Regions from separate parts of the Litoribacterium kuwaitense genome, predicted to be linked through region 2. Evidence: predicted binding sites of a transcription regulator. Region 2 holds the regulator's gene; the other holds the start of a gene.
What was found. The regulator NrdR, encoded in region 2, represses ribonucleotide reductase genes. The targets are predictions, from matches to a motif close to AACACNATATATNGTGTT.
Positions count from the first base shown of each region.

Region 1: G4V62_RS05740 (anaerobic ribonucleoside triphosphate reductase) is a predicted target of NrdR. The motif match lies at 2,045-2,062, and genes of this name have one in related genera.

Region 1 is NZ_JAALFC010000006.1:24,246-27,674, reverse strand. It holds gene nrdG (anaerobic ribonucleoside-triphosphate reductase activating protein) at 1-116, opposite strand, end outside; gene G4V62_RS05740 (anaerobic ribonucleoside triphosphate reductase) at 116-1,993, opposite strand; gene adhP (alcohol dehydrogenase AdhP) at 2,333-3,355, opposite strand.
Region 2 is NZ_JAALFC010000012.1:34,096-37,524, reverse strand. It holds gene speD (adenosylmethionine decarboxylase) at 483-869, shown strand; gene G4V62_RS08605 (cytosolic protein) at 1,011-1,409, shown strand; gene nrdR (transcriptional regulator NrdR) at 1,501-1,986, shown strand; gene G4V62_RS08595 (replication initiation and membrane attachment family protein) at 2,002-2,421, shown strand; gene G4V62_RS08590 (replication initiation and membrane attachment family protein) at 2,340-3,398, shown strand; gene dnaI (primosomal protein DnaI) at 3,413-3,429, shown strand, end outside.

The DNA.
Region 1 (3,429 bases), on a different contig from region 2:
GGGTTGTGACACCCCTGACAATGATGTGGACAGCCCGCAAAAAAGATAACTGTACGTAAACCTTCCCCGTCAACAACCGAATCATGGTAGATGGATAGAATATGTGCCGTTTCCATCATATATGCCTCACACGATCATCTTCTTCCTTCGTTTTAGCTGTATTCCATTTATCCATCGTCCCAACGAGATAGCCTGTAATACGGCGAATTCGTTCAATGTGTACAAAGTCCGTTGTTTGACATGTAGGACATTCGTTAGCAATGATTCCGCTATAACCACAGTTTTTACATCGATCGACTGGATGATTAATACTGCCATAGCCAACACCGCTTTCTGCCATTGCTTTTATGAGCGTATCTAACGCTTGAATGTTTTTACTGACATCTCCATCCACCTCAATATACGTAATATGCCCTGCATTCGTGTAAGAATGATAGACTGCTTCTTTTTTGATCTTCTCTATTGCGCAGATTGGATAATACACAGGGATGTGGAAAGAATTTGTATAGTACGCTCGATCGGTTACACCTTTCACTTCGCCAAAATCAGCCTGATCCTGCTTCGTAAATCTTCCGCTTAATCCTTCGGCTGGTGTGGCGATTAAAGAATAATTTAAATCATACTGCTCAGACGCTTGATCACATTTTTCCCTTAAAAAGGCGACAATCTCCTCACCCAAACTTTGTGCTTCATCTGACTCACCATGGTGCTTACCTGTTAGTGCAACTAAGCATTCGGCAAGTCCGATAAATCCTACACTTAAACTTCCTTGCTTTAAAACGTTTTCCAAATGGTCATTCGCCTGTAGTTCAGTACTTCCTTTCCAAACACCTTCAGCATGCAAAAATGTGAAGTTTTTCACAAGTTTTTGCGCCTGAAATACATACCGATCATACAATTGGCGAATGACGACATCGGTGTAGCTGTCCAATTTGTGCATAAACGCTGCAATCGTTGCCGATGTTAAAGCGATTTTAACTAAATTAATACTTGTAAAAGACAAATTCCCTCGTCCTACACTATTTTCTTCACCGTGTCGATTTGCCATAATACGCGTGCGGCATCCCATATAGGCCACTTCTGAGTCGGGGTTGTCTTTTTTATAATAGGCTAAATTAAAAGGCGCGTCGATAAAGCTAAAATTCGGAAACAGACGCTTGGCAGTCGTTTTTAATGCCAATTGGTATAAATCGTGATTCGGATCTTCTTGAAAAAAGTTAACACCTTTTTTCATTTTGAATATCTGAATCGGAAAAATTGGCGTTTCACCATTTCCTAAACCGGCTTGTGTAGCCAATAACAAATTTCTTACGATCATTCTCCCTTCAGTGCTCGTATCTGTCCCGTAATTAATCGACGTAAACGGAACTTGACCGCCACTTCGAGAATGCAGGCTGTTTAAATTATGAATAAAAGCTTCACAAGCTTGATAACACTCCGTATTCGTGTCTTCCCATGCTAGATTCTCCAATTCGTCCTGCGAAAGCTGAAGGTTGTACCCTTGAAGCTTATGTAGCCTTTTTTGAAAGGTTTTTTTGACATATGGCGCTAAGTCGTAATCAAACGCTTGGAAGCTTTGCCCGCCATGCTGTTGATTTTGATTACTTTGAAAAGCAATCGCCGCTAAAGCTAGCGCACTCATGATCGTTTGTGGAGGACGCATGTGACCATGCCCTGTATTAAAACCTTGTTCCAACAGCTTTCCTAAAGGGATTTGACAACATGTCGTCGTTCCCGTCGGCATATAATCAAGGTCATGTATGTGAATGTAGTTTTCCTTCATTGCCTCGTTCGCTTCGTTACTGAGTAAATGTTTTTTTGCATATAATTTGGCACTTTCACTCGCAAATTTGTTCATTTGTCCACACGGAGAGCGCCCATCGACATTTGCATTTTCCTGCATGAGGTCTTGGTTTGAATTTGAGACAATTTCATCAAAGATGGTCATTAATTCATCTGTTTCACTGACATAAAAATCGTTCTTTGGTGCCATGATTTACTCCCTCTCTAACCAAACTGTTATTATGGTCTAACTCAAATATAAAATCCTATATATAGTATAACAAATCCACCAAACAACTACATATAGTTATATCCTATATAGAAATTGGCCAATTTCACATGTATATTTTGTGACAGTTTGTTTAAATCACTCATTTTTTCTATGATGATGTAAATGTTAAAGAGAGATTGAACTTCAAAAGCAATATTTTGCTCATCAAAAAAGTGGTGACAGCGCACTATTTTCTTACATAGTTAAACGTATGCAGATGGAAACGATAAAAAAACGAAGGAATTGTTCCTCGACAACGCCTTCGCTTGTGACAAGACCTTATTTCATTTTCATATCAATGACCATTCTGCCTTGAATCGTCCCTTCTTCCATTTCGTGAAAGATATCATTGATTTCTTCTAGTTTTCGCGGTTGAACGACTGGAACGACTTTCCCTTCCGCACCAAACATAAACGCTTCTTCTAAATCTTTTCGCGTTCCAACGAGGGACCCGATGACTTCAATTCCATCGAGGACACTTTTAATGATGTCCAAGTCCATCTTTTCAGGTGGCAAACCGACATTAACCACTTTAGATGTCGGACGAACGGCATTCACAGCTTGGTTAAAAGCCGCTTTTGATACAGCCGTCACAACAGCAGCATGCGCGCCACCGAAGTCTTTTTGAATGGCTTCATCGACGTTTGCGACTTTTTTCGCGTTATAAGTCACATCTGCGCCAACTTCTTTTGCCAGCTGTAATTTATCGTCGTTAATATCAACAGCAATGACTTTAGCATTAAATACTTGTTTAGCATATTGGATCGCTAAGTTCCCAAGACCACCAGCCCCAAAAATAACGATCCATTCACCAGGTCGGACATTGGAGACTTTAATCGCCTTATAAGTAGTCACACCCGCACATGTAATACTTGTTGCTTGCTGTGGATCCAAGGCATCTGGTACCTTGACGGCATAATCAGCTGCGACGATACATTGCTCCGCCATCGCACCATCGACGCTGTAACCAGCATTTTTCACATCACGACAGAACGTTTCGCGACCGGTCACACAATATTCGCATGCCCCGCATCCTTCAAAAAACCACGCCACACTGACGCGATCGCCAACTTTCAAGCTAGTGACATCATCAGCAATTTCTTTTACAATGCCTACGCCTTCATGACCAAGCACACGTCCAGGCACTTCGCCAAAATCGCCTTGGGCAACATGGAGATCGGTATGGCAGACACCACAAAACTCAATATCAACAAGAGCCTCACCAGTATTTAACGGGCGCAACGTCACGTCTTTTACTTCAACAAGTTTGTCTTTCGTAGAATTTACAACTGCTGCTCTCATAAAAAGCACCCCCACAATTTGTTTGCTCACTTTTTCACAAACTTTACATTCTTATTATAATACGCCATGATGAT
Region 2 (3,429 bases):
TATCTATAAAAGCGTTTTTCTAAATGAATAAGTCATATGTAAAAAAGTGGTTTTTATATAAGCAAAAAAAGCTTGCCAAGATCGTGTTATAGCGCATAAAATAGAACAGGCTGGCACTTATGAAGACAAGAAGCTTCACAGTCATAGACAACAAATTACGGTGATACAGAAAGAATGTGGCTAAACCATTCGAAATGTTTAGCATAGACTGCCGAAGTATCAACGTATAGCCTTTTCGGTTTCTTGCTGCTTTAGGTAGCGATGAAAAAATTGCTTTGTCTTGCTGTTTTTTATTGCTGTAACTGTTGTAAAATACGGAGCAGTGAGTAAAATAATATTTAGGATTACATCATCTCAAACATCAAAGCAATTGGATGAAGCTGCTAAAAGGGTTAGGACCTCTTTGGACTAACTTTCCCCCATGGTAGTGCAAAAGAACATTCAAGGGCAATGAAAGTTTTATGAATAAGGGGGAAGTGACTATGGAAACATTTGGTCGTCACGTCATCGCAGAGCTTTGGGGTTGTCATGTAGATAAATTGAATGATATGAAATACATTGAAGAAACTTTTGTTGAAGCGGCGTTGCAAGCTGGTGCTGAGGTAAGGGAAGTTGCCTTTCATAAGTTCGCACCACAGGGTGTCAGCGGGGTCGTTATTATTTCGGAATCACACCTAACCATTCACAGCTTTCCTGAGCACGGTTATGCGAGCATCGATGTATATACGTGCGGTGATCAAATTGATCCTAATGTAGCTGCTCATTATATTGCTCAAGAACTGGAAGCATCAACCAATGAAACCATTGAAATTCCTAGGGGCACAGGACCTATTCAAGTGAAGGAAAGCAATGCAAAAGCGTTGTCATAAACTATATGAATAAGGTACACTAGAAGAGGTGAATCATCGCCTCTTTTTTTGTTTGTAAATAAACATATCATGTTAAACTTTGATAAAGAGAGCGGGCAGAACAGTGATCGTAGGATTGAATGAATGGACGGAGGGGTAAAGATGAATTTTAGACAATTTTTCGATAAATATTTTAACTCTCACTCAGAGTCTAGAGAGAAGCACTGGGATGAAAAGTTGCAAACAAGGTATTATAAGGCGAATAAATCGCAAACGGTCGATGCTGTCGCTGCAATGTTTAAAAAAGAGAAGCAGTATGAAGTTACTTCTATTCAAAAGGAACGGGGAGAAATTGGGGCGACCATTCGGGGAGGTAAAAAAGCATTCGTTGTTGTCACAATCATTGAGGTTCGTCCATATAAGACGGCTGTCGATTTCTCTGTGACATCTTCAACAGTGTTGCCGTTTGATTTTGGCTCATCCCACAAAAAGATCACTCGCCTATACGATCAACTAGACAAAACGCTCACATTCATAGGAACAGGATTAAGTAACGGTTAATTTGGTAACGACATACCCTTTTCAAATGTGGCAGATTGCTTTAAAGTAATGATACATAAAACTAACGTGACCACTTTTGGGAGGGAGTGTTATGAAGTGTCCGAACTGTGGAAAGAACAGTTCTAGAGTTCTGGATTCCAGACAAGCTGACGAAGGACATTCGATTCGTCGTCGGCGAGAATGTGAAGAATGTAATTATCGCTTCACGACCTTTGAAAAGGTAGAAGCGATGCCTTTGCTCGTCATAAAAAAAGAAGGCACCCGTGAAGAGTTTAGCCGTGAAAAGATGGTTAGGGGTTTAGTAAAAGCCGTTGAAAAACGACCTGTTTCAATGCAGGTGCTTGAGAACGTGTCTCGTGAAATTGAAAAGGAGCTACGAAGCCCAGGCGTTTCTGAGGTCACTTCCGAGGAGATTGGTGAACTGGTTATGGATCACCTTGCCAAAGTTGATGAAGTCGCATACGTTCGCTTTGCGTCCGTGTATCGACAGTTTAAAGATGTAAATACATTTCTTGATGAGCTAAAGGATTTAATTAAACAGGAGCAAACCGTCGACGATCCGAAAGAACATAAGTAAGGATAGGTGATGGCCGTGACCGAGCATTGGAAGGAAGTGCTCCCAGTCGATTCGTATCAGATTATGGCCCATGGCACTCTGCAAGGAGAGGCGCATGCGGCTCTTCACCTTCTCTATCAACCGCTCGTTGGCGCTTCGGCAATTAGTTTCTATCAGACGCTTCTCTCGGAGTATCTACGATGCCCAGGGAGGCAAGCGATTCATACGCATCATTTTCTAATGAATATGCTTCACGTGAATATGTCACAACTGTTTGAAGCTAGACGATCGCTTGAAGGGATTGGGCTTTTGAAGACGATGCGTAAAAAACTTCCACTCAACAACACTTCGTCTATCAGCTTCAAGCGCCTCTCATGCCCGCTGAGTTTTTTTCGGACGGGCTTCTTAATATTTTTCTGTATCAACGTATTGGAAAAACGGCTTACAATCAGGTGAAACAATTGTTTGAAATTCCTGATCTGTCATTGGAAGCGTATGAAACCGTTACTCGTCCGTTTAATGACGTGTTTAAAAGTGTTCAATTCTCGGAATTAAAGTCTGTAGAGACACCGCCGTTGACTGAAGGTAAAACCTATGAGCAGTCGAATCATTCGACAGGCCCTGAAATTAGTGACGATGTTTTTGACTTTCAGTTGTTTTTATCCGGTTTATCTGAATTGATGATTCCGAAAGAAGCAGTGACACCTGATGTGAAAGCAGCCGTCTATAAGCTAGCTCTAGCTTACGGTATTCACGCGACAGAAATGAAAAAAGTTGTGATGAGTGCGTTAACGCAATACGATGAGATTGATATTGAGCTGCTCCGTAAACAGGCAAGAGAATGGTATCAATTTGAAACAGGCGAGACGCTTCCACACTTTATTCATCGCATCCAGCCTGCCCCGCAGCAGGAATTTGTCGAGCAAGTACCCAAAAACGAAGAAGATCGGCTCATTCAAGCATTGGAGCAATCTTCCCCTTATCAGCTCCTATGTGATTGGTCTGGCGGAGCAAAGCCCTCCGAGGCAGATTTGCGGATGGTGGAGGAAGTGATGTTTCAGCAGAAGCTCACCCCAGGCGTCGTCAATGTTCTTCTCTACTATGTCATGCTAAAAAGTGATATGAAGCTGAATCGAGGCTACGTAGAAAAAATTGCTGGACACTGGTCCCGTAAACATATTTCTACAGTGCGCGAAGCGATGACGCTTGCTAAAGAAGAGCATGCAAAATATAAGCAATGGCAGGAGGAGAAGCGTCAGCCCTCTGCCGCTAAAAAAACGGCCATTCGCGCTGAAAAGCTCCCATCGTGGGCGAATGAATCGCGTAGTGACTCACCATCAGAGCCGATGAGCGAGGAAGATGAGTTGGACAAAGTACGGCTTGAAGAGCGTCTAAAGCAATTTGCTTCATTTTCCCAAAAAGATACTGATTGAGGGAGGTGTGTCGAATGAAACCGATACAACA